DNA from 4 places in the Cedecea sp. B1(4) genome. Region 1 is predicted to be linked to each of the others. Evidence: riboswitches for the same ligand, from Rfam matches in the RefSeq annotation. Region 1 holds a riboswitch; each other region holds the start of a gene.
The links. Region 1 has a riboswitch for thiamine pyrophosphate ahead of tenA (thiaminase II). Riboswitches for the same ligand answer to the same signal wherever they lie in the genome.
Positions count from the first base shown of each region.

Region 2: it holds a riboswitch for thiamine pyrophosphate, as region 1 does, so the genes downstream of both, thiC (phosphomethylpyrimidine synthase ThiC) here and tenA (thiaminase II) in region 1, are expected to answer to the same signal.
Region 3: it holds a riboswitch for thiamine pyrophosphate, as region 1 does, so the genes downstream of both, thiB (thiamine ABC transporter substrate binding subunit) here and tenA (thiaminase II) in region 1, are expected to answer to the same signal.
Region 4: it holds a riboswitch for thiamine pyrophosphate, as region 1 does, so the genes downstream of both, thiM (hydroxyethylthiazole kinase) here and tenA (thiaminase II) in region 1, are expected to answer to the same signal.

Region 1 covers NZ_JCAHMZ010000002.1:67,352-71,904, reverse strand. The annotation lists gene ACR6JA_RS03740 (MerR family transcriptional regulator) at 1-621, opposite strand, end outside; gene ACR6JA_RS03735 (DUF1349 domain-containing protein) at 814-1,389, opposite strand; gene ACR6JA_RS03730 (LLM class flavin-dependent oxidoreductase) at 1,414-2,436, opposite strand; TPP riboswitch at 2,600-2,701, shown strand; gene tenA (thiaminase II) at 2,761-3,441, shown strand; gene ACR6JA_RS03720 (ABC transporter ATP-binding protein) at 3,438-4,178, shown strand; gene ACR6JA_RS03715 (ABC transporter permease) at 4,175-4,553, shown strand, end outside.
Region 2 covers NZ_JCAHMZ010000005.1:5,411-9,963, forward strand. The annotation lists gene nfi (deoxyribonuclease V) at 1-436, opposite strand, end outside; gene hemE (uroporphyrinogen decarboxylase) at 448-1,515, opposite strand; gene nudC (NAD(+) diphosphatase) at 1,551-2,324, opposite strand; gene ACR6JA_RS12540 (Rsd/AlgQ family anti-sigma factor) at 2,423-2,926, shown strand; TPP riboswitch at 2,977-3,087, shown strand; gene thiC (phosphomethylpyrimidine synthase ThiC) at 3,177-4,553, shown strand, end outside.
Region 3 covers NZ_JCAHMZ010000003.1:332,648-337,200, reverse strand. The annotation lists gene ACR6JA_RS09085 (sugar efflux transporter) at 1-153, opposite strand, end outside; gene sgrT (glucose uptake inhibitor SgrT) at 266-445, opposite strand; gene sgrR (HTH-type transcriptional regulator SgrR) at 533-2,191, shown strand; TPP riboswitch at 2,241-2,342, shown strand; gene thiB (thiamine ABC transporter substrate binding subunit) at 2,374-3,357, shown strand; gene thiP (thiamine/thiamine pyrophosphate ABC transporter permease ThiP) at 3,333-4,553, shown strand, end outside.
Region 4 covers NZ_JCAHMZ010000004.1:548,175-552,727, reverse strand. The annotation lists gene ACR6JA_RS12170 (GntR family transcriptional regulator) at 1-454, opposite strand, end outside; gene thiD (bifunctional hydroxymethylpyrimidine kinase/phosphomethylpyrimidine kinase) at 541-1,341, opposite strand; gene thiM (hydroxyethylthiazole kinase) at 1,338-2,126, opposite strand; TPP riboswitch at 2,165-2,261, opposite strand; gene ACR6JA_RS12155 (YadA C-terminal domain-containing protein) at 2,714-3,649, shown strand; gene lpxO (lipid A hydroxylase LpxO) at 3,788-4,553, shown strand, end outside.

The DNA of each region.
Region 1 (4,553 bases):
AGGAAAGATTTCCGGGGCCAGAACGGCTGGCGGAACAGGAAGCACGTCGATGCGGTGTCCCTGGCCGGTTCGCCTGAGCGCCTCCAGCCAGATTTCGCAGGGGTCACTCAGATGCCAGCCGGTAATCAGGCAGTTGTCACCGGGCGCTCTTTTATCCCCTTCGAGGCAAAACGAGGTGTAGGCGATAATGATGCCGTCGAGAATTTCGCGCAGGGTCATGATGGCCGGCACGTTAGCCGAGACTTTACTGCGCAGGGGGCGTAGAACCTCCGTCACCAGTTCCGCGCGCGGATATTCCCGGCCTGCATCGTAGAGAAGCTGGCGAAGAGATTCGATTTTCCCCTCATTCAGCCGCTGCAGCATACTCTCCTGCAGGCCAAGCCAGTTGTTCGCCCGGCGCGTTTCAGGCCGGGCCAGCAGCGGCTTAACCTGGCTGACCGGCACCCCTTTTTTCACCCAGTCGAGAATGTTAAGCGCCTGCTGGATATCTTCGTCGCTGTACTGCCGATGACCGCCATCGGTTCGCATCGGCTTGAGCAGGCCGTAACGACGCTGCCAGGCACGGAGCGTGGTGGCGTTTATCCCGCAGAGCCGGGCAAATTCGCCGATGGAGTAAGACATGAAGAGCACCTGATAACCATGAATACTCACAATATACTACGAATTATACCGGGCTGAATGAAGCGCGAAGCGTTTGCACTTTATTTTCAATGTCCAACGGAAAAACATTTGCCCCGTTACCGGCTTTGTCCCCGCCAGGAGAAACGCTGCCTGGCAAATGTCTGGCGGGGCGCCGCCCGACTAAACGGCTGATTAACTTAAATCGTGCAGTCCTTTATCCAGCGCGGCACTCAGCATCATTTCTTCGAAGTTCACCGCCAGCCCGCCACGCTGCGGGGTGCAGCACATCACGCCTACTCTGCATGCGTCGAATCCGGGGAAATGCGCCAGTCTCAGCAACGGCCAGCTTTTGCCGTCAACGGAATACTGCAGCCGCAGGCTGTCACCTTTTCGGGTCAGGCGCATCCAGAACAGATTTGCCTGACCGGGAAATACACCGGTTGCCCAATCGGAATGGCCCTGCGTCAACACGCTGCCAATGGTGGGGGCGTTGTCGTTAAACTCGATGCCCGCTTTTAGCCAGTGGGATTCATCCCCCAGCAGCATGATACCGGCCTGGTCGTAGAGTGCGCTAAATTCAGCTTTGACCTTCACCTGGAAGGTAAAATCCTCCTGCACGTTGCAGCCATAAAAATGGCCGGAGAAACGCTCAAACCCGTACCATGTTTTGCGCCAGAAGTCGGTTTGTTCATCGGTGACAACTGTCAGCCCGCCGTCGCCTTCTTGCCAGACTTTTGGCTCATTAATCCAGTAAAAATCCGGGTTCATAGCATGACCTTTTCCCTGTTTTATTTAGCGCCAGCCCAGCTCCGGTGCAACGTGCTTCAGAATAGATTCGATCAGGTGCGCGTTATAATCCACGCCCAGCTGGTTTGGCACGGTTAACAGCAGCGTGTCGGCTTCGGCAATCGCCTCATCCTGCGCCAGTTGCTTAATGAGCAGCTCCGGTTCAGCGGCATAGCTGCGGCCGAAAATGGCCCGGGTTTGTGGCTCGATGTAGCCAACCTGATCGCCTTCTTTGCCGCTGCCGCCGAAGTAGTTGCGGTCGCGCTGGTCCATTAACGCGAAGATGCTGCGGCTGACGGAAACGCGCGGCTCACGCCTATGGCCCGCTTCTTTCCACGCGGCCCGATAAGCGCGGATTTGCTTCGCCTGCTGGATATGAAACGGCTCGCCGGATTCATCGGTTTTCAGCGTGGAGCTTTGCAGGTTCATCCCTAACTTCGCGGCCCACGCCGAAGTCGCATTGGAGCTCGCCCCCCACCAGATTCGCTCCCGCAGCCCGGCAGAAAACGGCTCCAGACGCAGCAGACCCGGTGGATTAGGAAACATTGGCTGCGGGTTCGGCTCGGCAAAACCATCCCCTTTCAGCGCCTCAAGAAAAACCTCGGTATGACGGCGCGCCATATCGGCTTCGGTTTCTCCTTCCCCTGGCACATAGCCAAAATAGCGCCAGCCGTCGATCACCTGCTCCGGCGAGCCACGGCTGATCCCAAGCTGCAGTCGGCCCCCGGCAATCAAGTCCGCGGCTCCCGCGTCCTCCACCATATAGAGCGGGTTTTCATAGCGCATGTCGATCACGCCGGTACCGATTTCAATACGTTTGGTTTTTGCCCCGATGGCCGCCAGCAGTGGGAAAGGCGAGCTTAACTGGCGAGCAAAATGGTGCACGCGGAAGTAAGCGCCGTCAGCGCCAAGCTCTTCGGCGGCAACGGCCAGGTCGATGGACTGCAGCAGCGTATCCGCCGCAGAGCGCGTGCCGGACTGGGCGGCAGGCGACCAGTGGCCAAACGAGAGAAAGCCAATCTTTTTCATCGGATATCATCCTTAGACTCGTAGGTAACCGGCCTACAGTGACAAAATTCCCGCCCCGAGTGCCAGCAAAATATTGCGATACCGCACTAAACGGATCGTCGCTTTCAGCAAGGTCAGACACAGCGCCCGGCGATTGTAATCAAAAAGTAAATGTCGTATAACAGGCACCTCCGAGGGGTGTCCTGTATGGGCTGAGATGGCGTAAGCCGAACCCTTTGAACCTGATCTGGGTCATGCCAGCGAAGGGACGGTCGGCAATCACAGCTCTGTTATTGTCTGTTCATACCTCTGCGCGCCCGGATCTCCACTTACCCAGGAGGTCCCATGTACACCCCACTTTTCGAAAACGGTCTTTACGGACGACTGCGCGAGCAGGCCGGCCAGCACTGGCAGGATTACGTCGATCACCCTTTTTTGCAGCAGCTTGCTGTCGGCACGCTGCCTGAAGCCGCATTCAAGCGCTATCTGACCCAGGATTATCTTTTCCTGATTCATTTTGCCCGCGCCTACGCCCTGCTGGTCAGCAAGCTTCGCACGCTGCCGGAAATGCGCACCGCGACCGCATCGCTGAATGCCATTGTCTCCGAGCTGCCGCTCCACGTGGCTTACTGTCGAAGTTGGGGCCTGGACGAAGCGCAAATAGTGGCCGAGGCGGAAGCGCCAGAAACCATGAATTACACCCGTTACGTGCTGGATATTGGCCATTCAGGCGACGCGCTCGATCTGCTGGCTGCCCTGTTGCCCTGCGTGGCCGGATATGCAGAAATCGGCCTTGGCCTGCTGCATAGCCCCGACACGGTGATGGCAGGCAATCCCTACGCGAACTGGATCCGTAACTATGGCGATGAAGGCTACCTCACCGGCGTGCAAGCCGCTGTGCAGTTGCTCGAAAACGTAGGCCACCAGCGTGGCGCGGAAAGCCGTTTCTCAGAGCTATCACAGATTTTTACCACCGCGACGCAGCTTGAATCCGCGTTCTGGCAGATGGGGCTGAATGCCTCATGACCGACAGCGCGACTTCGCCGGGCATTCAGGTGCGCGATCTCAGCCTGCGCTTTGGCCAGCAGACCATTTTTGAGCGGCTGAATTTTGATATTCCCGGCAGCAGCTTCGTTGCCCTGCTGGGCGCGAGCGGGGCGGGTAAAACCAGCCTGCTAAAAATTATCGCCGGGCTGGCGCGGGCCTGTGGCGGAAGCGTGACCTGCAGCGACGGCCTGCCGGTTGCCGGGCGTATCGCCTGGATGGGGCAGAAAGATTTGCTCTACCCGTGGCTCAGCATTGAGCAGAACGTGGCCCTCGGAGCTCGCCTGCGTGGTGACGCGGTCGACAGGCAATGGACGGAACATTTGATTGAGCAGGTCGGGCTGGCTGGCTATGCCAAAGCCCTGCCAGCTTCGCTATCGGGCGGGATGAGGCAACGTGCCGCCATCGCCAGAACGCTTTACGAAAAGCGCCCGATAGTGCTGATGGATGAGCCGTTTTCGGCGCTGGATGCCATCACCCGCACGGCCATTCAGGACCTGGCGGCCAGGCTGCTGGCAAAAAATACCGTGCTGCTGATCACTCACGATCCGATGGAAGCCTGTCGGCTCAGCCATCGCCTGCTGGTGCTCTCCCGCTGGCCTGCGGGCATCGACGATACGCATGTTATTGCCGGGCAGCCGCCCCGCGCGCCGGACGATGTAGATCTACTCCAAAGCCAGGCCGGGCTGCTGCAACAGTTGATCAGGGCCGCCGAATGAAGCTGACTTCAGACACCCATGCTACACGCCTGCGCCGTGGGCTGACCGTCTTTGCCGGGCTGCTGCTACTTTGGTATCTGCTTACCCTCGGCAATATTCCCGCCTTTCTTTTGCCCTCTCCCGCTTCGGTGGCACTGGCGTTATGGGATGGCCGCGATTATCTCGCCTGGCACACGCTGGTCACCGCCTCAGAGATTATCAGCGGGCTAATTCTGGGCGTGCTCCTCGGTGCGGGCCTGGCGCTGGGCATGATGTTTTCCCCCCGCCTCCAGCGCTGGCTGATGCCACTGGTACTCACCAGTCAGGCAATCCCTGTGTTTGCCCTCGCACCCCTGCTGGTGCTGTGGTTCGGCTTTGGCATGAGCGCCAAAGTGG
Region 2 (4,553 bases), on a different contig from region 1:
GCTCGTCCCCCAGCGGTTCAAACTTCCCGCACAGCCGCTTTTTCGCCACGCCAATCGTCGGCACATCCACCAGCAGCCCAAAATGGCTGGCAACCCCTAAACGACGGGGATGCGAGATGCCGTGTCCGTCCACAAACACCAAATCGGGCTTCTGCGAAAGCATCCCCCACGCCTCAAGCAGCGCGGGATATTCGCGGAAGGATAAAAAGCCGGGAATATAAGGCATGGTGGTGGCAATTCTTGCCACCTGATATTCAACCAACTCAAGAGACGGGTAGCTCAACAAAACGATGGCCGCGCGGGTGACGTCTCCGCCTTGTTCAAATCCCACATCGGCCCCGGCGATCAACCGCGGCGGATCCTGCTCAAGGCGATCTTCTCGGATCACCTTTGAGGCCAGATCCAGCTGTTGCTCTCGCAGTAAGGTGAGATCCATCTCTTGCCACCTTAAGCCCGGTGGTATTGCGCGGACAGGCGATGCACAGCTTCCACAAAGACGCCAGCATGCTCTGGCGGAACGTCCTGGTGAATACCATGCCCAAGGTTGAAGACGTGCCCTTCTCCCTGCCCGAAACCAGCCAAAATGGTGGCAACTTCTTCTTCGATACGTGCAGGCTGAGCGTAAAGCATGGAGGGGTCCATGTTGCCCTGCAGCGCGACTTTATGGCCTACGCGACGACGTGCATCTGCAATGTCCGTTGTCCAATCGAGGCCCAGTGCGTCGCAGCCGGTTTCCGCCATCGCTTCAAGCCACTGCCCGCCGCCTTTGGTGAACAGCGTCACCGGTACACGGCGGCCATCGTTTTCACGCAGCAGGCCATCGACAATTTTGTGCATGTAGTAGAGCGAGAATTCTTTGTAATCTCGCCCGCTCAGCACGCCACCCCAGGTGTCAAAGATCATTACCGACTGCGCGCCCGCACGAATTTGCGCATTCAGGTACAGCGTCACGCTCTGCGCCAGCTTATCCAGCAGCAGGTGCAGCGCTTTCGGGTCGGCAAACATCATTTTCTTAATCACGGTGAAGGCTTTGCTGCTGCCGCCTTCCACCATATAAGTGGCCAGCGTCCACGGGCTGCCGGAGAAGCCAATCAGCGGCACTTCGCCCTTCAGTTCACGGCGAATGGTGCGCACCGCGTTCATCACGTATGCCAGCTCGCCTTCCGGATCGGGAATCGGCAGCTTTTGAACGTCGGCCAGGCTTTGAATCGGGGAGCTAAAGCGCGGGCCTTCCCCCGCTTCAAAGTACAGCCCAAGCCCCATCGCATCCGGGATGGTCAGAATGTCCGAAAAGAGGATCGCCGCATCCAGCGCGTAACGGCGCAATGGTTGCAGAGTGACTTCGCAGGCCAACTCGGCGTTTTTGCACAGCGACATAAAGTCACCCGCCTGAGCGCGCGTCGCCTTATATTCCGGTAGATAACGCCCTGCCTGGCGCATCATCCACACCGGGGTGACATCTACCGGCAAGCGCTGCAGAGCGCGCAGGTAACGATCGTTCTTCAGTTCAGTCATGTTTACCTTTCCTTTAGCTGTATCGCCGCAGTCTATCATTCATAGTCCGCGCGACACAGGGCGACGGTATCTTCAATTAAGCGGCGCGCCACGGTGCCCGGCGGCGGTAACAGCGGCAGTTGGTCATAGCGATACCAGCCCGCATCCAGCAGTTCTTTCGGGTCAATATTGATTTCACCGCTGTGATAATCCGCCATAAATGCGGTCATCAGCGACTGCGGGAACGGCCAGGGCTGGGAAGTCACGTAGCGCAGGTTTTTCACCTGAATGCTGCTCTCTTCCATGACTTCGCGAGCCACCGCCTGCTCCAGCGTTTCGCCCACTTCGACAAACCCGGCCAGCACGGTGTAGACGCCGTTGCGGTGGCGCGTGTGCTGAGCCAGCAAGATATGATCATCCTTACGAATAGCGACAATAATGCAGGGGGCAATTTGCGGGTAATAGCGTTCCCGGCAGTGCCCGCAGAGCATTGCCCATTCGCTTTTGCTGAAGTGCATTTCATGGCCGCAGTAACCGCAATACTTATGCGAGCGATAAAACTCAGCCAGTTGAACGCCTCGTCCGGCCAGTTGGAACAGGCCCACATCGCGATCAAGGAGCTGACGCAGCGAGCCCATATCCGAGCGGCGGTTTTCACGAATCAGCCAGACGGGCTCACCTTCCCACTCACCGATATCCAGGGCACGGCTGCCTACGAGTTGAAATTCTTCCGCGCTGCCGTGAGGTAAGTCACCCTGCGGCAACCATATTTTTTGCTCATGGCTGACTATCCACCAACCATGATCTAAGTTTTGAATAACACGTTCCATAACCTGGTGCACATCCCCGTGTTCACTGATATAAACAATTAGTTTTTACTTTTTTGGGTTAGTTTGCGTTCAATCTTTTAACTCACGGAGTCTCAATCATGCTGAACCAGTTAGCCAATCTGACTGAGCGCGTTGGTGGTAGTAATGAGTTAGTTGACCATTGGCTGCAGGCCCGTAAGCACCTGCTGGTCGCCTATTACAACATGGTCGGGATCAAGCCTAACAAGGAATCGCACACCGCGCTCGACGAAAAAGCGTTAGACAATTTTTGCCACGGCCTGGTGGATTACCTCTCTTCCGGTCATTTCAGTATCTACGAGCGAATCATCAGCAACCTGGAAGGCAGCAGCCCGCTGCTAAGCGCAGCCCAGCTCTACCCTCAGTTGGAAGCCAACACCCAGCAAATCATGGACCTCTACGATTCCCATCTGGAAAACGCCATCGACCGCGACAGCTGGGTCGAGTTTCAGCAGGCGCTGTCAGAGATTGGCGAATGCCTGGAGTCCCGCTTCACCCTTGAAGATAAACTAGTCCTCCTGGCTATTGATAACAACCTCGACGGCAGCGCCAGCGATCCTGCCGGGCTGGCAAGTCCAGCTTGAGTTGTTAGCTATTAACGAGTAATTTACAACTTTCCCACCGCAAGGTGGGATCATTCTTGTCGGAGTGCCGAGTGCGTTAAGCACCGGCTGAGACCGTTAATTCGGGATCCGCGGAACCTGATCAGGTTAGAACCTGCGAAGGGAACAAGAGTAATTCTATCTTTGGGTACACCCGTTCTCGGGCGGCCCATATCCATTACTCCTTCCGTTGTCCTGACAAGCCATATCCTGACTAAACCTGGAATGTGCTATGTCTGCATCTGAAAACAAACCAGGCCGCCGCGAACAACGCGCCGCCGCCCAACACTTTATCAATACGCTTGAAGGCACCGCCTTCCCTAACTCCCGACGCATCTATCTGACCGGGTCACGTGAAGATATACGTATCCCGATGCGCGAAATCCAGCTCAGCCCAACGCTCACCGGCAGGAGCAAAGATGCCCCGCAATATCAGCCGAACGACGCGGTTCCCGTCTACGATACCTCCGGCCCCTATGGCGATCCCGACATCGCCATAAACGTGTTAAATGGGCTAAATCCCCTACGCAGCGCCTGGATTGCCGACCGGCGTGACAGCGAAGCACTGGATGAACGCAGCTCCGCTTACACAAAAGCGCGTCTTGCCGACGACGGCCTGGACGAATTACGCTTTGAAACTCGGTCCAAACCTCGCCGGGCAATAGCCGGACAGTGTGTCACCCAGTTACATTACGCCCGCAAAGGCCTTGTCACCCCAGAGATGGAATTCATCGCCATTCGCGAAAATATGGGGCGCGAGCGTATTCGTGATGCCGTCCTGCGCCACCAGCATCCCGGCGAAGGGTTTGGGGCCCGCCTGCCGGAAAACATCACGCCGGAGTTTGTCCGCGATGAAGTCGCCGCCGGGCGAGCGATTATTCCTGCCAATATCAACCACCCGGAATCAGAGCCGATGATTATCGGCCGCAATTTCCTGGTAAAGGTCAATGCCAATATCGGCAACTCGGCAGTCACGTCTTCTATTGAAGAGGAGGTGGAGAAGCTGGTGTGGGCCACTCGCTGGGGGGCAGACACGGTGATGGACCTCTCCACCGGCCGCTACATTCATGAAACGCGGGAATGGATCCTGCGCAACAGCCCGGTGCCCATCGGCACGGTGCCCATCTACCAGGCGCTGGAGAAGGCGAACGGTATCGCCGAAGACCTGAGCTGGGAGATGTTCCGCGACACGCTGCTGGAGCAGGCAGAGCAAGGCGTGGATTACTTCACCATTCACGCCGGAGTGCTGCTTCGCTACGTCCCGATGACCGCGCAGCGCCTGACTGGGATCGTGTCGCGCGGCGGATCGATTATGGCGAAGTGGTGCCTGTCCCATCATCAGGAAAACTTCCTGTATCAGAACTTCCGTGAAATCTGCGAAATTTGCGCCGCCTATGATGTTTCCCTTTCCCTGGGCGATGGCTTACGCCCCGGTTCCATTCAGGATGCCAACGACGAAGCACAGTTTGCCGAACTGCATACGCTGGGCGAGTTGACCAAAATTGCCTGGGAGTACGACGTCCAGGTGATGATTGAAGGCCCGGGGCATGTGCCGATGCAGATGATTCGCCGCAACATGACCGAAGAACTGGAGCATTGTCACGAAGCG
Region 3 (4,553 bases), on a different contig from region 1:
GACCCAAAACGGCCTCACTACGACTTCTCGAGTTAAAAACAGGCTAAGCGTCGGAGCCTGCAGCGCCCCGGCCACGCCAATCATAAAAGAGACGGCCATGAAGGCAGCGTAAACAGGGTTAAAACGGCGTGCGCGGGTCAAAAACCAGAGCATGGAATGTCCTTAAAAGGAGATGTCTTCAGAGGTATTTGTTAAATGCATAAAGATTAAACGAAAAAAGCCAGCAGTAAACAGCTGCTGGCCGGTGAAAAGCACCAATACTCAGTCACACATGAGTCGGCGCGTTGGCGTTCTCGGGCATCGGGGTTGTAACCTCCCACTGCATCAAGTCTTCGAGCATCCTTAGTCTTTGCTCCACCGTCAGGCGAGCCAGCCATCCAGAGCAAACAAACTGTGTTGCGGCAAAGTACTGTTGGAAAAACTTCGCAGGTGATGACCGCTTCATAAACACCTCCTCGCTTCATCGGGAATCATTATTGACGTAATATAGGGAGAGTTAAATTGATGAGTTTCCGCCAGGAGTTCCTCTTTTATGTCTTCGTCACGCCTGCAACAACAATTCATCCGCCTGTGGCAATGCTGCGAAGGCAAACCTCAGGAAACCACGCTCAATGATTTAGCAGATTTGCTGAGCTGTTCCCGCCGCCATATGCGTACGCTGCTTAATGCGATGCAGGAAAAGGGCTGGCTAAGCTGGCAGGCGGAAGCCGGACGAGGCAAGCGCTCACAGCTCACTTTCCTCTATACCGGGCTGGCGCTTCAGCAGCAGCGGGCGGAAGACCTACTGGAGCAGGATCGCATCGATCAGCTGGTTCAAATCGTCGGCGACAAAGCTGCGGTCCGCCAGATGCTGATTTCTCATCTTGGCCGTAGTTTTCGCCAGGGCCGACATATTCTGCGTGTCCTTTACTATCGCCCGCTGCTAAATCTGCTGCCCGGCTCGGCGCTGCGCCGCTCTGAAACCCACATCGCTCGCCAGATTTTTAGCGGCCTGACGCGAATAAATGAGGAAAATGGGGAACTCGAAGCGGATATTGCTCACCATTGGCAGCAAATATCCCCTTTACGCTGGCGCTTCTTCCTGCGCCCAGGCATCCATTTCCACCACGGTCGCGAGCTGGACATGCTCGATATCATCTCTTCCCTGCAGCGCATCAACGCTCTGCCGCTTTTTGCCCATATCACGCAAATCACCTCGCCGACTATCTGGACACTGGATATCCACCTTAGTCAGCCGGATGACTGGCTGCCGTGGCTGTTGGGCAGCGTGAACGCCATGATCCTGCCGCGCGAATGGACAACGATGACGAATTTCGCCAGCCAGCCCATCGGCACGGGCCCCTATTCCGTGGCACGGAACAACCGCAACCAGCTGAAGATCCACGCCTTTGATGATTACTTTGGCTTCCGGGCGCTCATTGACGAGGTCAACTTTTGGGTACTGCCGGAAGTTGGCGAGGAGTCCAGCTGCGGCGTGCAGCTCCAGGGCATGCCGGACAGCGAAAAAGCCGTCGAAAGCCGCCCGGAAGAAGGCTGCTACTATCTGCTGTTCGACAGCCGATCCAGCCTTGGCGTTGACGAAAGCGTGCGCCAGTGGATTGGGCATATTCTCTCCCCGGTTAACCTTATCTACCGCGCTACCGAGCAGTATCAGCAGTACTGGTTCCCGGCTTATGGTTTGCTCCCCCGCTGGCACCATTCGAGGCCCGGACCGTTGCTCCCTAAACCTGCCGGCCTGGAGAGCATAACGCTTACCTACTACCGCGACCACGTAGAGCACCGGGTGATCAGTAGCATCATGACCGAATTACTCGCAGAGCAGGGCGTGAAGCTGGTTGTGCAGGAGATAGACTATGCTGAGTGGCATCAGGGCGAGGCCGAAAGCGACATCTGGCTGAACAGCGTGAACTTCACCATGCCGCTGGAATACTCTCTGTTTGCCCAGCTTTACGAAGTCCCGCTGATTCAAAAATGCATCCCTGGCGACTGGCAGGGCGATGCCCGTCGCTGGCACAGCAAAACGCTGGCCCTGCCTGAGTGGTGCAAGCAAATGCTGGAGCGCAATGACGTTATCCCATTGATTCACCACTGGTTGCGCATTGAAGGCCAGCGCAGTATGCGCGGGGTGAGGATGAACACGCTAGGCTGGTTTGATTTCAAGTCAGCCTGGTTTGCCCCACCGGGGCCATAACGCTTTCGTAACATGACTTCCGTAACCCAAAGGAAATCAGTAGAATCCTCCCTGCTCAACGGGGTGCCAGGACAGTTTGTCCGCGCTGAGATAATACCCGTCGAACCTGATCCGGATAACGCCGGCGAAGGGATTTGAGACACTCAACTCAATTCCTTTGCCCCCTTTTACTGAGGTGCAAAGTGTTCAAAAAATTTCTGCCGCTGCTGGCGCTGGCCGCCATGCCCGTTTTCGCTAAACCTGTATTAACCGTTTACACCTACGACTCGTTCGCCGCCGACTGGGGCCCTGGCCCGGCGGTGAAAAAAGCCTTTGAGGCCGACTGTAACTGCGAGCTGAAATTTGTGGCGCTGGAAGACGGCGTTTCTCTGCTGAACCGCGTGCGCATGGAAGGCAAGAACAGCAAAGCGGATGTCGTGCTGGGGCTGGACAACAACCTGGTAGAGGCCGCCACGCAAACCAAACTGTTTGCGCCTTCTAATATTGAACGCGGCGTCCTTCAGGTGCCAGGCGGCTGGAGGAACAGCACCTTCGTGCCTTACGATTACGGCTACTTTGCTTTCGTATACGACAAGAACAAGTTAAAAAACCCGCCAAAAAGCCTGAAAGAGCTGGTTGAAAGCGATCAAAAATGGAAGGTCATTTACGAAGATCCGCGCACCAGCACCCCAGGGCTTGGCCTGCTGCTGTGGATGCAAAAAGTGTACGGCAATAAAGCCCCGGAAGCCTGGCAAAAGCTGGCGAAAAAAACCGTCACCGTCACCAAAGGCTGGAGCGAAGCTTACGGCTTGTTCCTGAAAGGGGAAGCCGACCTGGTACTCAGCTACACCACCTCCCCGGCCTACCACATCATCGAAGAGAAGAAAGACAACTACGCCGCCGCGGACTTTAGCGAAGGACATTACCTGCAGGTTGAAGTTGCGGGCCGATTGGCGAACAGTAAACAGCCTGAACTCGCCGAGAAATTTATCAAATTCATCACCACGCCAGGTTTCCAGAACACCATTGCTACCGGCAACTGGATGTATCCGGTGACCAACGTGGCATTACCTGCTGGCTTCGACAGCCTGGTGAAGCCGCAAACCACGCTGGAATTTCCCCCTCAGCAGGTGGCCACCCAGCGCGCAGAATGGATCAATGAATGGCAACGCGCCGTCAGCCGCTAATACCAGGCTGGCTGTATCCAGGGCTCTTTGCCGCAACGCTGGTCGTGGCGGTAGCCCTGGCGGCTTTTCTGGCGCTGTGGCTTAACGCTCCGCAGGTGGATGTCTTTGCCATCTTACAGGACGACTATCTTTGGCACGTCCTGCGCTTTTCATTCTGGCAGGCCTTCCTTTCCGCCGCACTTTCCGTTTTCCCGGCAATCTTTTTAGCCCGCGCGCTTTACCGCCGCCGCTTTCCTGGCCGACTGGCGCTGCTGAGGCTGTGCGCCATGACGCTGGTGCTGCCGGTGCTGGTCGCCGTTTTCGGTATTCTTTCCGTTTATGGGCGAGAAGGCTGGCTGGCAACGCTCTGCGCCTGGCTGGGCTTTGAATGGCGCTTTTCCCCTTATGGCCTACAGGGCATTCTGCTGGCGCACGTCTTCTTTAATATGCCGATGGCGACCCGCCTTTTGCTGCAGGCGCTGAACAATATCCCTTCGGAACAACGTCAGCTGGCGGCACAGTTGGGGATGCAGGGCTGGCATTTCTTCCGTTTCGTCGAGTGGCCCTGGCTGCGCCGCCAGATACTCCCGGTTGGCGCCCTGATTTTTATGCTTTGCTTCGCGAGCTTCGCCACCGTGCTTTCTCTGGGCGGCGGCCCACAGGCAACCACCATCGAGCTGGCCATCTTTCAGGCATTAAGCTACGACTACGATCCCACCAAAGCGGCATTGCTGGCTCTGCTGCAAATGACGTGTTGCCTTGGCCTGGTGTTGTTGAGTCAGAAGTTAAGCAAGGCGATTCCCGTCGGCGTCAGCCAGCTTCAGGGCTGGCGCGATCCACAGGATTCTCTGCGCCGAAAACTTAGCGATGGCCTGCTTATCATGCTCGCCCTGCTGCTGCTGCTCCCACCGCTGCTAGCGGTGGTGGTCGATGGGGTTAACGGCAGCATGGGCAGCGTGCTACGGCAGCCAGCGCTCTGGAACGCGCTCTGGACTTCACTGAGAATTGCCATTGCCGCCGGGCTTGTCAGCGTGACGCTGACGCTGATGCTGCTTTGGAGTTCGCGTGAACTTCGGCTGCGTAACCAACGCTTCGCCGGGCAGGCCATTGAACTTAGCGGCATGTTGATTCTGGCCATGCCGGGCATCGTCCTCGCCACCGGCTTCTTCTTGCTGTTAAACAATACCGTGGGCCTGCCGCAATCCGCCGACGGCATT
Region 4 (4,553 bases), on a different contig from region 1:
CTTCATCCACGTAGCGAATGCGCTTGAGCAGAAAAACCTCGCTTTCAGCCGGGATCGCGAGCTGTTCAGCCACGTCTGCCGGGCATTTCACCACGCGTTTGTTCACCCACAGCGTATTTGGCTTTTTACCCCGGAGCACAACCTGCTGCGAAAAGCCCCTGGCCTCTTTCAGCGAATACTCAAACGTCGCATTAATTTGCGTTCCGTAGCCGCGCGAACGCGTCACCACGCCGTCATCTTCCAGCGCCTGCATCGCCTTGCGCACGGTAATGCGTGACACTCCCGTAAGCTGACTGAGATCGCGTTCCCCCGGCAGGATATTGCCCTGCGGCAACAGGCCCGCGCGCACGGCGTTTTTCACCGTTTCGACAAACTTGAGGTATAGAGGAGCGTTATCCGGGGCGGCAAAGCGCTGTTTGAGCTGTTCAACTAACTGGTGATGAGCCTGTTCCATGGTACGCAATTGTCCGGCAGGGAAGATGAAGCCAGTATAGTACCACTGGTATTACGCTGGCTAAAAACTTCTCTCTTAACCGACAGTTACCACCATTCGTGAAAATGATGTACCGGGCCGATACCGTGCCCGACCTCTAGCGAATCCGCCTGAGCCAGCGCCTTCGACAACCAGATTTTTGCGGCAGCCACGGTTTGCGCCCAGTCGTCATGGCGGGGGCGGAGCGCAGCCAGCGCGGCAGATAAAGTACAGCCAGTGCCGTGGGTGTTTTTTGTTTGCACGCGCGGCGCGGTAAAGCGCTGGACATCGTGGCGAGTAAATAGCCAGTCCGGGCTTTCTGCGTCGTCGAGGTGCCCGCCTTTCATCAGCACAGCCTCGCAGCCCATTGCCAGCAGCGCTTCACCCTGTTCGCGCATCTCTTTTTCACTGCGCGCGTGGGGCGCATCCAGCAACGCTGCCGCTTCCGGGAGATTGGGGGTGATCAGCGCGACATGCGGCAATAGCTTCCGACGTAAGCTTTCCACCGCCGACGGGGCCAGCAGCGGATCGCCGCTTTTCGCCAGCATCACCGTATCCAGCACCACGTTTGGTGCCTTATAGAACGCCAGTCGCTCTGCGACGGCTTCAACGATATCGGCCTCTGCCAGCATGCCAATTTTTGTGGTGTCTATTCGCACGTCGCTCAAGACAGAATCTAACTGCGCCGCCACAAACTCAGGCTCAATACGGTAAACGGACTGCACGCCACGGGTATTCTGCGCCACCAGCGCAGTGATCACGCTTGTGCCGTAAGCGCCGAGCGCGGAGAAAGTTTTCAGATCGGCCTGGATCCCCGCCCCACCGCTTGGATCGGTTCCGGCAATAGTTAATGCGTTGATGCGTTTCATGCCAGCCCCTCCGCATTCAGCAGATAAAGGGCGTCGAGGAAGGCTGGGGTAAAACTGCCCGGCCCACGGCTGGCGGCGATGGCCTGCTCGCCGGCAAGCGACATAAAGCGGCAGGCGCTGGCGACATTGTCCAGCCTGTCTCCCGGTAAAGCACAGCACGCAGCAACCACGGCGGAAAGCGCGCAGCCGGTGCCGACCACACGCGTCATGAGTTCTCCCCCGCCGGTCACGGCAAACGTTCGTTCGCCATCGGTGACGTAATCAGTTTCTCCGGTTACGGCAACCACTGCACCGGTTTCGCGCGCCAGCTTTTGCGCCGCCGGGATCGCCGAAAGTGCATCATCGGTGCTGTCTACGCCACGGCCTCCGGCCTGCTCCCCTGCCAACGCCATGATTTCAGACGCATTACCGCGAATGGCGGCTGGTTTCAGTTGAATAATTTCGCGAGCGAAGCGCGTGCGGAAAGCCAAACCACCCACGGCGACCGGGTCTAGTGCCCACGGCGTTTCGGCGCTATTGGCGGCGTGAATAGCAGCCAGCATCGCCGTCGCGCGTTCTGAAGTCAGGGTGCCAATGTTGATCAGCAGCGCGCTGGCAAGCCCGCTAAATTGTGCCGCTTCTTCGGCTTCAATCACCATCGCCGGGGCAGCCCCAAGCGCCAGCAGCACGTTAGCGGTAAAGGTTTGCACTACGTCATTGGTCATGCAGTGAACCAGCGGCGAATGCTGACGGAGGTGGTGTAAAACAGAGGCGGCGGTTGCGCCGGGTAGCAGGTCAGGTTGCATAACGGTAAGGCTCCTGTCCGGCGTGAAAGAAGGGACGCCGGACAGGCATCTGACTTCCCTACGCTGGCATTATCCAGATCAGGTGGTACGGGTATTTCTCAGCCTTCACAAAGAAGGGCACCCCGAGTCATTTACAGCAATATGTTGCGATTAATGCAGGTCATTAATCCATGCAGAGGATGGTAATGCCAGCGGGAAGTCTTGTAAACGGCAAAAGCGGTGCTTTGCGGATTGCAGGTGGCGGCTGGGTTGACACTGACTTCATTTAGGGCGACTTAGTGAAGAAATTCTCTCGTCGAATTTAACTGCCCTTTTCTATTTTTTCATTACACGACACCACACATAACTGGACTTTCAAACGTAAGCCTTCCGCCCCGATTGTAACAGCCGTGTGAGCGACCTGGCACCAGCACAAAGGGGGAATGTGAACGGCCTGTTTTATCGCTTTCAAACGCTCTCAACTAAGAATTTTCTTATGATTTAGATCAAAGACCGAATGATCACATTTCGGGATAGTTCATCGCCGTTATCAGTGCGCTAAATAACGTACTGCCGCGTTTAGATTAATTATTTATGGCGAGAGAAAAATGAAATTCGTTAACGTTAGTCAATCATTAGCTGTAGTGTTAGGTGTTTTAGTGCTTTCGGCTTCTGCCAGAGCTGATACGGTGAGTGACTTCTATAACAATATGGTGAAAAAATCCATTACGTGGGAAGAAGCTAACGTCAGTTTTGAAAATATGGATGCCACACAACAGCAGGCTATACGAGATTATGACCACGCCCATAATACAAATTACACAAGCGATTTTGTAGGTAAGATTACCACTACGCCACATCTGGATGGCGGCCATTCAGAGCCAGTTACTCCACATCTCGATGCCCCTCACACTATCGTCGCCAGCACGCTTACCCCATCAACGACAACGACTACCTCTCCGGTAGTATCGCCCGCAATAGACAAGAGTTCACACCTGGACAGCACGGCGACGGATGCCGACCGCCAGGCAGCCAAAGATAAAGCGATGATCGAATATGTCCAGTCTCAGGTAAAAAACGGTGTGGATGGTAAAAATGGGACCAACGGTATTAGTGGCACAAATGTCCTGACGACCACCGAAACGAAACTTGATACGGTAACGCAGGCACGCGTATCCACTAACGCTAACAATATTTCTTTAAATACGGAACATGCAGAAAATAATACCCGCCTGATTCAGGCCAACAGCCAATCGATAGACAAATTAAATAATGCATTTTCTGCATTAAAAGACGAAGTTAACAATAATCAAAAAGAGGCCAACGCGGGTATCTCTGGCGCGATGGCAATGAGCAATATACCGCAGGTGATGAATAATCAAACCGTGGCTATAGGGGCAGGGATTGGCGGCTATGAAGGTGAAAATGCTTTAGCCGTGGGCGCCTCTACACGTATCGGAAATGCTGTTGTTGTGAAAGCCACCGTCAGTGACGATACAGAAAACAACGTGGGTTACGGCGCGGGGTTATCTGTAGGCTGGTAAGTTTTCCCAGGCAACATTTACTTCGCTAAAACCACTGCTAAGCTCTATTTCAGCGTCTTTTCAAAGGCGCATTTTTGGCAGTCGGGGCTTTGGCCCGGCAGGGAATGAGCAAAAAAAACACAGTGGTCAGATAACAATATGAAATATATTATTTTACTCATCATTATTATTTCAGTGGTCTATGTACATTACCGCGGCAAGATTCGCTTTCGTTTCTGGCGGCAGCTGTCGGACCATTCCACGTTTACCGCCCCGCTTAACGGTTTTATGTATCTTTTCTCCAGGGTGCCAAATACGCCCTATTTGACGCCGGAAACCTTTCCCGAGCTGACAACGCTGCGGGAAAACTGGGAAGTGATTCGCGACGAAGGTATGCATCTGCAACAAATGGAGCAGATAAAAGCCGCGGATAAATTTAACGACGCCGGTTTCAACTCCTTCTTTAAAACAGGCTGGAAGCGCTTTTACCTGAAATGGTATGAAAACGCCCACCCGTCGGCCAGCATACTGTGCCCGAAAACCACCGAACTACTGCGCACCATTCCTTCCATCAAAGCTGCGATGTTCGCCACCCTGCCCGACGGCAGCCGCCTGCCGAGGCACCGGGATCCCTACGCCGGTTCGCTGCGTTTTCACCTGGGGCTTGCGACCCCGAATGACGATCGCTGCTTTATTGAAGTGGACGGGAAGCGCTATAGCTGGCGGGACGGTGAAGGCGTGCTGTTCGATGAAACCTATATTCACTACGCGGAAAATACCAGCGGCGAAAATCGCCTGATTCTGTTCTGCGACGTGGAAAGACCGATGCGCTACCGCTGGGCTCAGGCGGTTAACCACTGGCTGGGGCGCAACCTGATGAGCGCCGCGTCGGCACCTAACGATGAAAACGACCGCATCGGTGGGA